DNA from 4 places in the Sphingomonas sp. S-NIH.Pt3_0716 genome. Region 1 is predicted to be linked to each of the others. Evidence: riboswitches for the same ligand, from Rfam matches in the RefSeq annotation. Region 1 holds a riboswitch; each other region holds the start of a gene.

Region 1 (3,637 bases):
CAGCCCTGATGGGAAATGGCGCGGACCAATAATCATAGTCCTGATGAAGATATTGAACAGAGATGGGCCTTGAAGCGTGATTATCTACAATGGTCGGCCAAGCATCACATGCCGGCAGAAGCAAGAGTGTTGCAATCGCTAGGAATGTCCGCATTCGATAAATCTATGGCGTTCCGTTTGCGGCCGCAAGTGGTCGAATTCCGACAATTTCCACATCCGTCACCCTGACGAAAGTCAGAACCCATTCTGGGCTACGGCGGATGGGGAGCGCTGAAGCGATCCCGGATCAAGCCTGTCCTGAGCCTGTCGAAGGGGCCGGGATGACGAAGAGGGAAATAGCCACTTCCAGTCGCGTCCAGGCCGCCCGGATATAGCCTCGCGGCCCGAGGCCGGGCCTCCCCATGGGGAGGCCCGGCACGTCTCAATGGCTGTCGTTGCGCAGGTCCTTGCCGGCCTGCTCCAGCGAGGCGCCGACATCCTGCTTGGCTTCCTTGCCCTCGCGCTTGGCGTCGTCGGCCGCCCGGTCGGTCGCGGCGCCGATCCGGTCCGCGCCATTGTCGATCGCGGCGCCCGCGCGGTCGAGGCCGTTGTCGATCTTGGCGCCGGCATCGTCGACGGCGTTGCTGACGTCATTGCCGATCGCGGAGCCGGCATTTTCCAGATTGTCCGACGCCTTTTCCGAGCAGGCGGACAGGCTCAGGCCCAGGGCGGACAGGGCCGTGATGGCCAGAAGGGGTGCGCGCATGATGTCTCCTCATTGCGTTGGCAAGGCTTGGGCAGCGCCGCATCATATCTGACGCGGCGCTGCCAAATTCCTTGTTGTCGCATCGTTTCAAGCGGAAAACCGGTTCCCACTTTTCCGCACGACGCTCCTAAAAGCGCGGCAGCGGCCATAAGGTTGCGTGGTTTCGCGATCAGCCGCCGCTGAGGCCGAACACCATCGACCGGTCGGCATCGGGGATCAGACCCTCCATCACCCGCCAGAAACCGGTGACGGAACCCTGTCCGGCCTGGGCATAGGCGGCCGCCATCTTCTCGCGCAGCGCGCGGAAAAGCTCGGCCTCCAGCGCGCGGCCGGCGGGGCTGAGGCGCAGCAGTTTCTGCCGCCGGTCGCTGCTGCCGGGCCGGGTCTCGATATAGCCGCGCTCGATCAGGTCATTGAGCACCCGGCCGAGCGATTGCTTGGTGATCGCCAGCAGGCGCAACAGATCCTTCACCGTCAGGTCAGGCTGGCGCGAGATGAAATAAAGGGCGCGGTGATGGGCGCGGCCCAGGCCCTGCGCCGCCAGCCCCTCGTCGATCGAGCGGGTGAGCGCGGAATAGCCGAAATAGAGCATCTCGATGCCGCGCCGGATTTCGTCCTCGCGCAGGAACAGCGGCGAGGCCGGTGCGATCTGGCTGGGCGAGGGGGCTTGGACGGACATCGGCGCGGGTTTCCGGCTGGAGGGGAGGGGGCGTGGCGTTGATCCCTAAGATGGGTTGGGCGGGAAGGAAAGGGAAAGGCGAAGTCCATCGTCAGGAGGGCTTTTCTTTCGTGCATCAGCCGCTATATGGCGGTCCCGCGCTGACTTGGATCGGCGCATTGCTGGGGCGTCGCCAAGCGGTAAGGCAGCGGCTTTTGATGCCGCCATGCGCAGGTTCGAATCCTGCCGCCCCAGCCATAATTTTCGGTATCCGACGCCGCGTCGCTTTCCTTGCTTCCGGTTTCCGTTTCGGCATCTTCCGTCGGTATGCCTTGGGCGTCGAGCCGGCAGCGGGACTGCCGATACCCATTCCGCGTCTTGGCGAAGCCCGATGTTTCGACTAGGGCATCATCGATGCGCCGGTTCATGCTGGCGCATTGCATAACTGACGCCGGTGTTCCGCAAGGAACTTAATCGGGAATGCGGTGCGGGGGCCTGGCCCCTTATTCCGTGGCTGTCCCTGCAACTGTAAGCGGATAGCGCGATGCACGAGCCCATGAGGGCAGCCACTGGACAGGGCGTCCGGGAAGGCGTGCATCCCGCAACGACCCGCGAGCCAGGAGACCTGCCGGCGTTTCGGTCGCTCTTGTCCTGACCCAGGGATTGGTCATGGCACGGTCTCTCTTCCGTCTGGGCGGCGAAGCGTGTGGCTGGGGCTGCACGGCCGCGTGGTGTCGGGCGCCTGTCGCGCCTGCCTGCCGCCTCGCGCCGACCGGCGATGCCGGCAAGCCCCGCCTGGTTGCGTCCCGGCGCGCGGAGGATTTGCCTGTGAGCCAGACCGGCGCGGGCAGGGATAGGGCGACCGCGAACCATGCGGTAGCCCACGGGCCGGCCGTTCGGGGCTGGTGTCCCGATGCCTGGCGCCCGATGTCGGCGGGCGACGGGCTGATCGTGCGCGTGAAGCCGCGCCTTAGCCGTCTTTCGGCCGACGATATGGCGGCGCTGGGCGAAGCGGCGATCGCCCATGGCAACGGCCTGATCGACATGACCCGGCGCGCGAACCTCCAGATCCGCGGCGTGCGCGACGAAAGCTGGCGCCCCTTGCTCGACCGGCTGCTCGACCTTGGCCTGGTGGACCGCGATGCCCGGCGCGAGGGCGCGCGCATGATGATGGTCGCGCCGGACTGGCGCGAAGGCGACGACAGCCATCGCATCGCCAGTCAGTTGCTCGATCGCCTGGACGAACTACCGGACTTGCCGGGCAAGATGGGCTTCGTGATCGATGCCGGCGCCGCGCCGCTCCTGCCCGGCGAAGCGGGGGATTTTCGCATCGAACGGGCGCGCGATGGCGGCCTGATCTTACGTGCGGAGGGGCGGGCACAAGGCGTGCCGGTGGATAGCGGCGGCGAAGTGGATGAGCTGCTCGCGCTCGCCCGATGGTTCGTGGAGAGCGACGGCGCGCGCGCGGGGCGCATGGCCCGGCATGATGCGCCCCTGCCGGATTGGGCAACGGGCACGACAGAGGCGGCGTCGCCACGCCCGCGACTGGTCCCCGGCGCATGGGATGGCGGCATGGCCTATGGTCTTCCCTTCGGCCGGATCGACGCGCGGCATCTTCTCGACGCGCCGGCCATGCGGCTGACCCCGTGGCGCATGCTACTGGCCGAAGGGCAGCTGCCCGGTCTGTGCGCCGACGCTGCCGCCCCGACGAACCATCTCGACACCTGCCCTGGCGCGCCTGCCTGTCCGCAGGCGAGCGTGGAGACGCGCAGCCTCGCCCGCCAGTTGGCCCCACATGTGGCGGGCCGCCTTCATGTCTCCGGCTGCGCCAAGGGCTGTGCCTGTTCGATGCCGGCCGACATCGTGCTGACGGGGCGGGACAGGCGCTATGACCTTGCCTTCCATGCCCGCGCAGGATCGGCGCCCGACCGTCCTGACCTCACCGCCACCGACCTTCTTGCCCATTTCGGAGCCTGTTGATGCCCCATGATTATGAGAGGGATGGCGCGGCAATCTATCGCCAGTCCTTCGCCACCATCCGCGCCGAAGCCGACCTCGGGCGCTTTGCTGCCGAGGAGGAGCCGGTCGCCGTGCGCATGATTCATGCCGCGGGCATGGTGGACCTGGCGGCCCATATCCGCTTTTCGCCGGGCTTTGCAGCGGCGGCGCGGCAGGCCCTGGCCACAGGGGCACCGGTGCTGTGCGATGCGCGCATGGTGTCGGAAGGGGTCACG
Region 2 (3,637 bases), on a different contig from region 1:
TATATCCCGGATGATAGCGATTGAGTTCCGCCACCACGGCTCGCAGCGGCTGGTCCACGAAGACAAGCCGTTTGCGGGTCCAGGCGGAGACCGCATTTGCATCGACGATGCGAACGGAACCAACGCCGGTCCTGTCATATCTGACGGACTGCCCTTCTTTCACGATCGCGATGGAGGCCGCGGCGCCCGGCGCTGCCACGCGAACGCTATGCAGGGTAACGGTAACCTGCGTCCTGTCGGCATGACGATCGACGATGAACCGCGTGCCCAGCGCCGTGGTCGATCCGCCTTTCGCTTCGACCGAGAATGGGCGCCGGGGATCGCGCGCCACCGAAAAGGCGGCTTCGCCTTTCAGCACATGCACGATCCGGCGATCCGGCTGGTAATCGATGGATATGGCGCTGTCGGTATTGAGCTGGACCTGCGATCCATCGGCTAGGGTCATGGTGCGCTGTTCGCCCGTCGCCGTCATCGCATCGGACCGCAGCGCTGTCGGCCAGTCCCCGATCGCGCCCGCGACAAGGAGGGCGACGCTGGCCGCGACGGCGGGCGCAATCCATTTTCTTTTGCCTTCCGGTCGGCCGACCGGCGGATAGCCCGGCAATGGCGGCTCGCTGAGCCTGCGCTGCGTCACTTCCGAACGAATGGCCGGATGCCCCATGAAGCGCCACGCCGCACGGGCCTTTTCAAAGGCCGGCGGGTGACGGGGATCGCTGCCCAGCCATTGTTCCAGGGCCGCAATGCCATCATCGCTCAGGCCGGCATCCTGTTCGATCGCCCAGCGCATCGCGGCATCCTCGATCGGATCCGGAGCATCGTCGTCAGCGCCCATAGTGCATTCCGATCGCTTCTCCCGCCTCAACCATGGAAATTTCACACTCTCCATAATCATTGACGTTCGAAAGCGGCATCCGGACACTCCGCAAGCCAACAAATCGCCTCATTCACTTTCCCCTAGACGGGTCATGCAATGTCGCAAGGCCTGCTGGAGATGTCGGACGACCATGCTGCGGGAAATCCCTATCCGATGCGCAATGTCGTCCAGAGTAAGTTCGTCAAATTTGCGCAGGATGAAGATTTCTCTGGTTCGCGCGGGGAGTTCGTCGATCGCGGCCATCGTCACGGCCAGACGCTGGCGATCGGACAGTTCGGTATCGGCTCCAACCATGTCGGCCGGGATTTCCTCGGGGAGTGTATCGGCGGCGTGGAACAGGGCAGCATATCTGCCGTCCGCCCTGATGCGATCCTTCGCAAGATTGGCTGCCAGCCTGAACAGATAGGCCCGCTTGTTCAGGATTGGCGGATCATCCTCGATACGCTGCACCTTGAACCAGAGGCTTTGCGTGACGTCTTCCGCTGCCGGCCGATCGCGCAATATGCTTTCGACAAGTCGCAGGAGCGACGTGCGCTCTTGCAGGAGCAGGCGCGTAAGGGCGGCGGCGTTGTTGAGCATCGCTATCTGCCGACGCATTACGTGCATTGATAATCGTTCGCAACAACTCATGTGCCGCTTGTTCATGACTGCTAACGGGGCGGTGTGTTCAGCACCTGAGCGTCAGGGACAGCCGCATACCGGCCATCGAGGCATGACCAAATTCCACATTCCACGAATTTCTTGCTATCCTATTCGATAGCCCATAGTTCCCAGCTCGTCCCCTAACGGGGGGCAAGATCGCGTTGGTGCTTCGAAAGAGGCTTAAAAGGGAACGCGGTGGAGGGGCACTGCCCCTGAAGCCGAGGCTGTCCCTGCAACTGTAAGCGGATAGCGCGATGCATATCGCGGCAGGCCAAGGATGCCTGTCGCAGCCACTGGGCCGGACGCTAACTCCTGCGAGGCCTGGGAAGGCCGTGCATCGTGCGATGACCCGTGAGCCAGGAGACCTACCAGCGTCCGGTCGCTCTTGCCTTGGTCCAGGGGATGGCCGCGGCACGGTGTACTCCGTCTGAGCGACGAACTTGCGGCCAGGCCGCAACGGTGGGTTCCGCCGGTCGCTCGTTTGCGCCCGGTCTCCACCGCTGCGCCCGTGCGAGGGGACGTCCTCCTGCGCGGGAACCTGTCCGTTCGACTGGAAAACGCAACGGGGGTTACACATGAATACACGATCGCTTCTTTCCGGCCTGATCCGTTCCGGCGCATCATGTTGCGCACTGGCGGCAAGTGTCACCGCAACGCATGCTCAGGAGACCGCCGGCGCCGCGCCCGATGGCACGGAGAACATCGTCGTCACGGCGCGCAAGGCCGGCGTCCTGCAGCTTGGCCAGCAGGCCGATGCCTCCAGCCGCCTTGGCCTGACGCCTATGCAGACGCCCGCAAGCGTCGATGTCATCACCAAGGAGATGATCCGCAGCCTTGGCGATCGCACCGTCGTGGCCGCCGCTGCGCGCGCGCCGGGCCTGATCAACAATTCCTCGGCATTCGGCTATTCGCTGAGTTCACGCGGGTTCACCGGCTACACTTCGGTGATGCAGCTCTATGACGGCATGCGGGTCTATACGACGACCACGCAGACCTTCCCCGCCGATCCCTGGATGGCCGAGCGCATCGAGGTGCTGCGCGGCGCTGCGTCCGTGCTCTATGGCGAAGGCGGCATCGGCGGCGCCATCAACGTTGTGCGCAAAAAGCCCAACACCGAAGAGTTCGAAGGCGAACTACGCCTCAGCGGCGGCTCTTTCGATACATATGCAGCGGCCGGCGGGATCGGCGGGCCGATCGGGGACAAGCTGTCCTACCGCGTAGATCTCAGCTACAACCGGTCGGACGGCTGGATGGAGCGCGGACGCTCCCGTAGTCTCGCCCTGTCGGCCGCGCTGCGCTACCAGGCCAGTGACGATCTGGTGCTGACCCTGACGCATGATCGCGCCGATCTAGATCCGACGATCTGGTACGGCACGCCGCTGCGTGATGGCAAGCTGGTGCGCGAAATCCGCAAGAAGAACTACAATATCGCCGACCGCTCGCTGCGCTTCGACGATGCCTGGACCCAGGCCAAGGCGGAATGGACGCCTTCAGACGGGGTGACGATCACCAACGTCGCCTATTACCTCACCGGCTTCAAGCACTGGCGCAATGCAGAAGGCTATGCCTGGTCCGGCGATCAGATCCGCCGGTCGAGCTATCTGGAAATCTTCTACAAGACCAAGCAGTGGGGCGACCGCTTCAACGCGGTTTTCGACCACACATTGCTGGGCATGGACCACCGCCTGAGCCTGGGCGGAGAGTATAACAGCGGATCGCTGCTGCGCACCGACAGTTCGCCCAATTCCCGATCCGACCTGGTGGATCCCTACGACTACGCGCCCGGCACGTTTCTGGATGGCGCCTTCGGCACCCGGTACAAGTATAAGACAGATGTGCAGCAATGGGCGCTGTTCGGCGAAAGCCGCCTCTCGCTGTCGGATCGACTGTCGCTGGTGACGGGCCTGCGCTACGATCGCCCGAAGACCGAGCGCCACGATGCGCTCGATCCGACCGCCGACTACACCGCGCGCTATCCCAGTACCAGTTGGCGTGCGGGGCTGGTCTACAATCCCACGGACACGATCTCGCTTTACGCGCAATATTCCGCGGCCGCCGATCCGGTGACGGCGTTCCTCACCGCGACGCTGGCACAAACCAGCTTCGATGTATCCACCGGGC
Region 3 (3,637 bases), on a different contig from region 1:
GCGCAGCCGATCGCCTTGCGCCACATGGAGCGGGTGCGCGTGACCCTGATCAACGACACGATGATGCCGCATCCCATCCATCTGCACGGTCATTTTTTCGAACTGGTGACCGGCGACGCGGCCCATAATCCGCGCAAGCATACGGTGAATGTGCTGCCGGGCGGCAAGCTCAGCTTCGACCTAACGGCCGATGCGCTGGGCGACTGGGCGTTCCATTGTCATATGCTGATGCACATGCATGCCGGGATGATGCGGGTGGTGACGGTCCGCCATGGGGAGGGCGCGGCATGAGGCTGCTCGCGCTCCTGCTGCTCGCTGCCGCCGTGCCGGTGCAGGCCCAGACTGTCGATCACAGCCAAATGGATCATGGGGCAATGGGGCATGCCCAGAATCCAATGGCGCCGGCTACCGATGCCGCCATTCCCCAAGGCACGCCGCCGCCGGTGCCGACCGATCATGCCGCCGACGCGCTCTATGACCCCGCTGCCATGGCCCGCGCCCGCGCGGCGATGATCGCGGAAGGGGGCGGCATGACCTATTCGCAATGGATGCTCGATCGGCTGGAATATCGCGCCGGCAAGGGCGCGGACGGCTATGCCTGGGAGGGCGAGGGCTGGATCGGCGGAGACATCGACCGCTTCGCCGTGAAGAGCGAGGGCGAGGGGAGGTTCGGCGGATCGCTCGAACGGGCCGAGGTTCAGGCGCTCTACAGCCGGGCGATCGACCCCTGGTTCAACCTGCAGGCGGGCGTGCGGCAGGATTTCGGCGAAGGGCCGGACCGCAGCTATGCGGTGATCGGCATCGACGGCCTGGCGCCCTACTGGTTCGAGGTCGGGGCCGAAGCCTTCCTGTCGACCAGGGGCGACGCCCATCTGCGGCTGGAGGCGAGCTATGACCAGCGCATCACCCAGCGGCTGATCCTGCAGCCCGCTGCCGAGTTCAATCTGGCGGCGCAGGCCGTGCCCGAACTGGGGATCGGCGCCGGCCCGTCCGATATCGAGATGGGGCTGCGGCTGCGCTACGAGATCGCCCGCGAATTTGCGCCCTATGTCGGCGTCAATTGGGAACGCAAGCTGGGCGATACGGCCGATTATGCCCGTGCCGCCGGCGATAAGCCGTCGGCCACCAGCCTGGTGATCGGCCTGCGCGCCTGGTTCTGAGAGGCGCTTGCAGCCCGCCCGATATTCGATTATCGATCCCGCCGATCCCGCGCCGCACGGCATGGGATCATGATCGCGCCGGTGTCCCGAAAGGGGCTTAATAGGGAATGCGGTGCGGACGGGTGACTGTCCAAATCCGCAGCTGTCCCTGCAACTGTAAGCGGTGAGCGCGATGCATATGTGCGGACGGCAGAATGACCGATCCGCCAGCCACTGGGCCGGACGCTAAATCCTGCGAGGCCTGGGAAGGCCGTGCATCAAGCGATGACCCGTGAGCCAGGAGACCTGCCGGCGTCTGGTCGCTCTTGCCTTGGTCCAGGGGATGGCCGCGGCACGGTAACTTCCGTCTGAGCGACGAACGAGCGGCTGGGGCCGCTGCGACGACGCGCGTCGGTTGCCCATGGGCGCCCGGCCGGCGCGTGTGTCGGACGTTCGCGCGCGTGCCGCTCGTGAAGGTTGCCCCCGCCCGTCGAACGCGGCGCCGGATGGGGGAATATATGAAGTCCAATGTCGTTTCGCGGGCCGCCTTGGCCCTTTCGCTCGCCTTTGCATCGCCGGCTCTGGCCGATGAAGGAGAGGGTGACAGCATCGTCGTCACCGGCACCAGCCTGGAAGAGACGCTGCCGCAGCAACTGTCGCGCTATGGCCATGCGATCGAGATCGTCACCGACACGCAGATCCGCGATGCCGCCGCGATCGACACCGCCCGCGCGCTCGAAGCGGTGCCGGGCCTGTTCATCCGGTCGCAGTCCGGGCCGTTCAGCTATGTCGACATCGCGCTGCAGGGATCGCGCACCAAGGATGTGCTGTGGACGATGGACGGCATCCGCCTCAACAACCGCCTCTATGGCGGCACGTCGCCCAATGACACCATGGCCGCCAGCATGATCGAGCGGATCGAGGTGCTGAAAGGCGGCGAAAGCCTGTTCTACGGCACCCAGGCGGCGGCCGGCGTGATCAATGTCGTCACCCGCGATTTCAGCGACGATCTGGGCGGCCAGGTCAATGCCAGCCTCGACAGCTTTGCCGGCACCAGCCTGGATGGCTATCTGCGCGGCGCGATTGGCCAGCATCGCTTCGTGGTCTGGGCCAATCGCAGCCAGTCGGAGGGCTATCGCCCCTATGATGTGATGCAGCCCAGCGCCACCGATCGCGCGCGCGGCTATGATCTCTGGTCGGCGGGCATCAAATATCAATATGATATCGCGCCGGACCTGCGCCTCAACGCCCTCTACCAGCATACCAAGGCCGATCTCGACAATATCAGCGCGACCCGGACCAAGGAAAGCCGCAACGACCGCAATGAGGAAATCGCCAGCCTGCGCCTCGACTATACTGGCGAGGATGGCGTCCAATTCTTCCTCAAGGGCTATTTCCACGACTGGAAGACCGCCTATGTCCAGATCCGCAATCCCATTCCAGCCGGCCCGCCGCAGGTCATCTATCCGGCCGGCACCTTCTGGGGCTATCAGGATTATGGTGGCAGCGCGGTGGTGCAGCTCAACATGCTGCGCGGCATCGACACGCTGATCGGCTATGATTTCCAGAGCTTCAATGGCCGCGACGACGTCCTGCTGATCGCGCCGACCGACGAACAGGTCCATGCCGGCATCTTCCAGCTGCGTACCAATGACGAATTGTCGAGCAAGGCGCGGATCGCGGCGGGCCTGCGCTACAACAAGGCGAAGGGATCGGAAAAGACGATCTGGAACGTCTCGGGTCGCTATGATGTCAGCGACACGCTGTTCGTGGAGGCCAATGGCGGCACCTCCTTCGTGCTGCCCGACGCCTCGCAGCTTTATGGCAATGATCCCTGCTGTGAGGTCGGCAACCCGAACCTGAAGCCCGAGGAAAGCCTGAACCTCAACGCCGCGCTGGGCGGTGCGCTGGCCGGCGGTGCGATCCGCTGGAAAGCGACCTATTTCAACCGGCGCATCACCGACCTGATCGACACGACCTATGATGATCCGGCCTTTCCGGAAGGCACCTATATCAACGTCAGCGACAAGGTGCGGGCCAAGGGCGCCGAGCTGGAGTTGAATGCGGACCTGAGCGGCGGCTGGGGTCTGTCTGCCAGCTACACATATTCGCGTGTTCGCAATCAGGGCAGTTCGGTGCAGCGCGATCGCAACCCGGAACAATATGGTCGCGCCGCGATCGTCTATGCGCCGCAGACCGGCCGCTTCGGCGCCAATCTGTCGGCCAATTGGGTGGGCGATGTCTGGTCGACCGCATCGGGTTTTGGCCGGATGAACTATGGCAATTATGCCGTGGTCGATGCGGGCGCGCATCTGTGGCTGGATCAGGCGCGGCGCAACCGGTTCGGCATCAATGTCGAGAATCTGTTCGACCGCGACTACGCCTCCACCGGCTATCGTTCGGCGGTCAGCGATGCAGGAGTACTGGACGGCAGCAACAGCCGCTTCCTCTACTTCTACCGGGGCGTGCCGCGCACGCTGCGGGTCAGCTATGGTCTG
Region 4 (3,637 bases), on a different contig from region 1:
CATTGCCGATCCGCCCGTCGCGATTGGGATAATTGGCCAGCACCAATGCGATCCGGCGCTCGGCAGGCGGCGTGCGGCGCAGCGCTGCCCAGTTGCGCGCCAAATCGGCGACGAAGGCGACCCGGTCGGGTGCCACGCGCGGCACGACGATGCCGCACTGGGTCCGCGCGTCGAACCGCTCGGCCGCCTTGAAGGCGACGGCGCGAGTGAACAGGCGCCCGTCCACTTCGGGCAGGGCGACATTCATCGCCAGGTCGCGCGGGCCAAGGCCACGGGCGGACCCGCGCCAGCTGCCTTCCTCGACCCCGGCAAAGGCGGTCTGCAGGATCGGGCAGTCGGCCTGTTCCAATATGCCCGGCACGCGCGGCTCGGACGAAGAGGAGGCGGCGAAGCTGGTCGCATTGACGATGATGTCGGGCGCGATGTCGGCCAGCAGCCCGCCGAGCCAGTCGCGCACGAACGGCTCGCGTAGCGCGCGGACATGCACGGCGGCGACATTGAAGCCGCGCGCGCCAAGCGCCGCGACCATCGCATCGACCGCGCTCAGCGTGCCGGCCACCACCAGCGCGCGATAGAAGATCAGCAGCGCCACCGGCCGCCCCTCGACCCAGGTTGCGCGCAATTCGGCCACGCCCGGCCGGTCATGGCCGGGCAGGTACAGGCCTGCGTCGGCGATCGGCAGCGGATGGTCGGGCTCGCCCGCATCCGCGCCGGTCAGCCGCGCGGCGCAGCGCAGGAAGGAGAGCGCATTGGCGGTGCCGCCCTGGCGCAGATAGTCGCGCAGCTGCTCGCGCATCGCCGCCGGCACGGTGGAAGCCAGATCCAGCGCGGGATCGCCCTCGCGCCCGTCGGCGATCGCGGCGAAGGCGATGCCGCGTTCGCGCGCGACCTGCGCAATCTCGTCCACGCCATAGGGCCAGTAGCTCTTGCCGCCGAGCAGGATGACGCAGACGAAGCGCGCCTTGGCGATCACCTTCTCGACATAGAGATCAACCGAATAGGGATGTTTGAGCTGTAGCAGATTGGCCAGCCGCACGCTCGGCGCATCATCGGGCAGGCGCGCGGCGGCGGCGGCGAAACAGGCCAGGTCGCTGTCCGCCACGGTCAGGATGACGATGTCGCCGGGCGGCTGGTCGAGGTCGATCGCCTCCTCGCCGTCGCTGATCGTTCCCGGCGTGGCGGACAGGAGATGCATCAGCCGAGCACGGCCTGGATGTCGGCCTCGATAGCGGCGCGGTCCAGCCCCTTCTGGCCGATCACCACCAACTGGGTGCGGCGCGCTTCCTGCGGCTGCCAGGGGCGGTCGAAGAAATGCTGGATGCGCGGGCCGACCGCCTGCACGACGAGGCGCATCGGCTTGCCCGCGACCGCGACCATGCCCTTGACGCGCAGCACGTCATGGGTGGCGATCAGCGCGGACAGCGCCTCCACCAGCGTGTCGGGATCGACAACGGCATCGCCGCCGACGACGAAGCTGTCGAAATCATCATGGTCATGATCCTCGCCCTCCGCCTCATGGTGCGAGGGCCGGGCGTCGAGATCATCCTCCGCCGCCGCGACGATGCCCAGCAGCGCGCCGATATCGACCGCACCATGGGCAGCGCGGACGATCTTCACGCCGGGCCGCGTTTCGGCATCGACCTGCGCCTCGACCGCGGCCAGCGTGTCGGCATCGACCAGGTCGCTCTTGTTCAGCACCACCATGTCGGCGCAGGCGAGCTGATCCTCGAACAATTCCTCCAACGGGCTGTCATGGTCCAGATTGGGGTCGGCGGCGCGCGCTGCGGCCAGAGCGGCCTCGTCCGTGGCAAAACGGCCGGCGGCGACCGCATCGGCGTCGATCAGCGCGACGACGCCGTCCACCGTGGCGCGGGTGCGGATGTCGGGCCACTGGAACGCCTTGACCAGCGGCTTGGGCAGGGCCAGCCCCGAGGTTTCGATGATGATATGGTCGGGCGGGCTCGGCCGGTCGAGCAGCGCGGTCATGGTCGGCAGGAAATCGTCGGCCACGGTGCAGCAGATGCAGCCATTGGCCAGTTCGACAATATCCTCTTCGGGGCAGGCGGCGTCGTTGCAGCCCTTCACCAGTTCGCCGTCGACGCCGACATCGCCAAATTCGTTGATGATGAGGGCGAGGCGGCGCCCCTTCGCATTTTCCAGCAGATGGCGGATCAGCGTGGTCTTGCCCGCGCCCAGGAAGCCGGTGATGACGGTGGTCGGAATCTTGGCAGATGCAGTGTTGGCCATGACAAATACTCGCGCGCCGGAGCAACCGGGGCGGGAGCGAACCGGGCGCGCACGCACGGCCGGCCGGCATCGCGGACGGGCGCTTGTTCGCCCGCAGATGCGTGACCGCGCGGCTCCAGCCGCCAACCTGTCGCTCAGACGGAACACCGTGCCCCGGCCATCCCCTGGACCAAAGCAAGAGCGACCTAAACGCCGGCAGGTCTCCTGGCTTGCGGGTCATAGCGGGAGGAACGGCCTTCCCAGGCCTCGCAAGATTTAGCGTCCGGCCCAGTGGCTGCCCTCCCGGCTGGGGAGGGCGCTGTTCATCACGCTCGCCGCTCACAGTTGCAGGGACAGCTGCGGACTTGGATGCCATGGCATCCGCACCGCCTTCCCATTTTAAGCCCCCGTGGGGGCACCGGCGCGATCATGTCGGGACGATGCGAAGCGCCGTCCCTGGGCCGGTTCCTAGTCGCTTTGGGCAGCGGTGACAATCCAGCCATCGGCGATGCTGAGCGGCCAGGGCGCGATGCGCTGGCCGACGCATGGCCCACCGACGCAGACGCCATCGTCGCGGCGAAACAGGGCCCCGTGCCAGCTGCATCTTATATGGCTGCCATCCGGGGTCAGATAATCGTCCAGCTGCTGCGCCAACGGCAGGCAGGCATGGGGGCATTGATCGACAAAGCCGCTGACCTGGTCACCATCCCGCACGGCAAAGCCATGGAAGCGGCCGGCGCGCATCTGCAGCACGAAATTGCGTGCCTTGCCGTCGGCAATCTGGTCGATCGGGCACAGGCGCACGCCCGCCGGCGTCGCGAACAGGCGCGTGTCGGCGTCGCTCATGCGTCCGCGTCGGGCTGGCGATCGGGGTGCGCGGCGGCAAAGGCGGGGAGCGCGCATGCCGCCGCGTCCACGGCGCACAGCCGCGGAAAGGGCGTCAGGTCGACGCCGAAGCGCCGGGCATTGTAGAGTTGGGGCACGATATGGCAGTCGGCGAAGCTGGGCGCGTCGCCGAAGGCATGGGTGCCACCATGGCGCGCGACCAATGTTTCGAGCGCGGCCAGCCCCTCGCCGGTCCAGCGGGCGATCCAGGCGCGGACCTGATCCTCGCTGGCACCAAAATCCTGCCGCAGCGCCTGCAACACGCGCAGATTGCCGAGTGGATGAATGTCGCAGGCAATGATGCCGGCCATGGCACGGACGATCGCGGCATCGCCGGGATCGGCGGGCAGCAAGGGCGGCTGCGGCCAGCGCGCCTCGATCCATTCCAGGATCGCGCCGCTCTGCGTCAGCACGCTGTCGCCATCGACCAGCGCGGGCACCAGCCCCTGCGGCGCCAGCGCCCGATAATCGGGCGCGCGCTGCGCGCCGCTGCGCAGATCATGGGTGACCTGTGTATAGTCGATGC

The links. Region 1 has a riboswitch for cobalamin ahead of BRX37_RS13840 (cobalamin biosynthesis protein CobG). Riboswitches for the same ligand answer to the same signal wherever they lie in the genome.
Region 2: it holds a riboswitch for cobalamin, as region 1 does, so the genes downstream of both, BRX37_RS05535 (TonB-dependent receptor) here and BRX37_RS13840 (cobalamin biosynthesis protein CobG) in region 1, are expected to answer to the same signal.
Region 3: it holds a riboswitch for cobalamin, as region 1 does, so the genes downstream of both, BRX37_RS02055 (TonB-dependent receptor plug domain-containing protein) here and BRX37_RS13840 (cobalamin biosynthesis protein CobG) in region 1, are expected to answer to the same signal.
Region 4: it holds a riboswitch for cobalamin, as region 1 does, so the genes downstream of both, cobW (cobalamin biosynthesis protein CobW) here and BRX37_RS13840 (cobalamin biosynthesis protein CobG) in region 1, are expected to answer to the same signal.

What each region holds. Positions count from the first base shown of each region.
Region 1 covers NZ_QLJK01000015.1:86,453-90,089, forward strand. The annotation lists gene BRX37_RS13820 (hypothetical protein) at 1-124, opposite strand, end outside; gene BRX37_RS13825 (hypothetical protein) at 422-745, opposite strand; gene BRX37_RS13830 (MarR family winged helix-turn-helix transcriptional regulator) at 915-1,424, opposite strand; tRNA gene BRX37_RS13835 (tRNA-Gln) at 1,587-1,661, shown strand; cobalamin riboswitch at 1,839-2,050, shown strand; gene BRX37_RS13840 (cobalamin biosynthesis protein CobG) at 2,073-3,383, shown strand; gene BRX37_RS13845 (precorrin-8X methylmutase) at 3,383-3,637, shown strand, end outside.
Region 2 covers NZ_QLJK01000005.1:136,649-140,285, reverse strand. The annotation lists gene BRX37_RS05545 (FecR family protein) at 1-832, opposite strand, end outside; gene BRX37_RS05540 (RNA polymerase sigma factor) at 941-1,453, opposite strand; cobalamin riboswitch at 1,662-1,903, shown strand; gene BRX37_RS05535 (TonB-dependent receptor) at 2,092-3,637, shown strand, end outside.
Region 3 covers NZ_QLJK01000002.1:83,261-86,897, forward strand. The annotation lists gene BRX37_RS02045 (copper resistance system multicopper oxidase) at 1-291, shown strand, start outside; gene BRX37_RS02050 (copper resistance protein B) at 288-1,160, shown strand; cobalamin riboswitch at 1,223-1,467, shown strand; gene BRX37_RS02055 (TonB-dependent receptor plug domain-containing protein) at 1,658-3,637, shown strand, end outside.
Region 4 covers NZ_QLJK01000003.1:112,874-116,510, reverse strand. The annotation lists gene cobN (cobaltochelatase subunit CobN) at 1-1,195, opposite strand, end outside; gene cobW (cobalamin biosynthesis protein CobW) at 1,195-2,247, opposite strand; cobalamin riboswitch at 2,425-2,664, opposite strand; gene BRX37_RS03260 (Rieske (2Fe-2S) protein) at 2,695-3,072, opposite strand; gene maiA (maleylacetoacetate isomerase) at 3,069-3,637, opposite strand, start outside.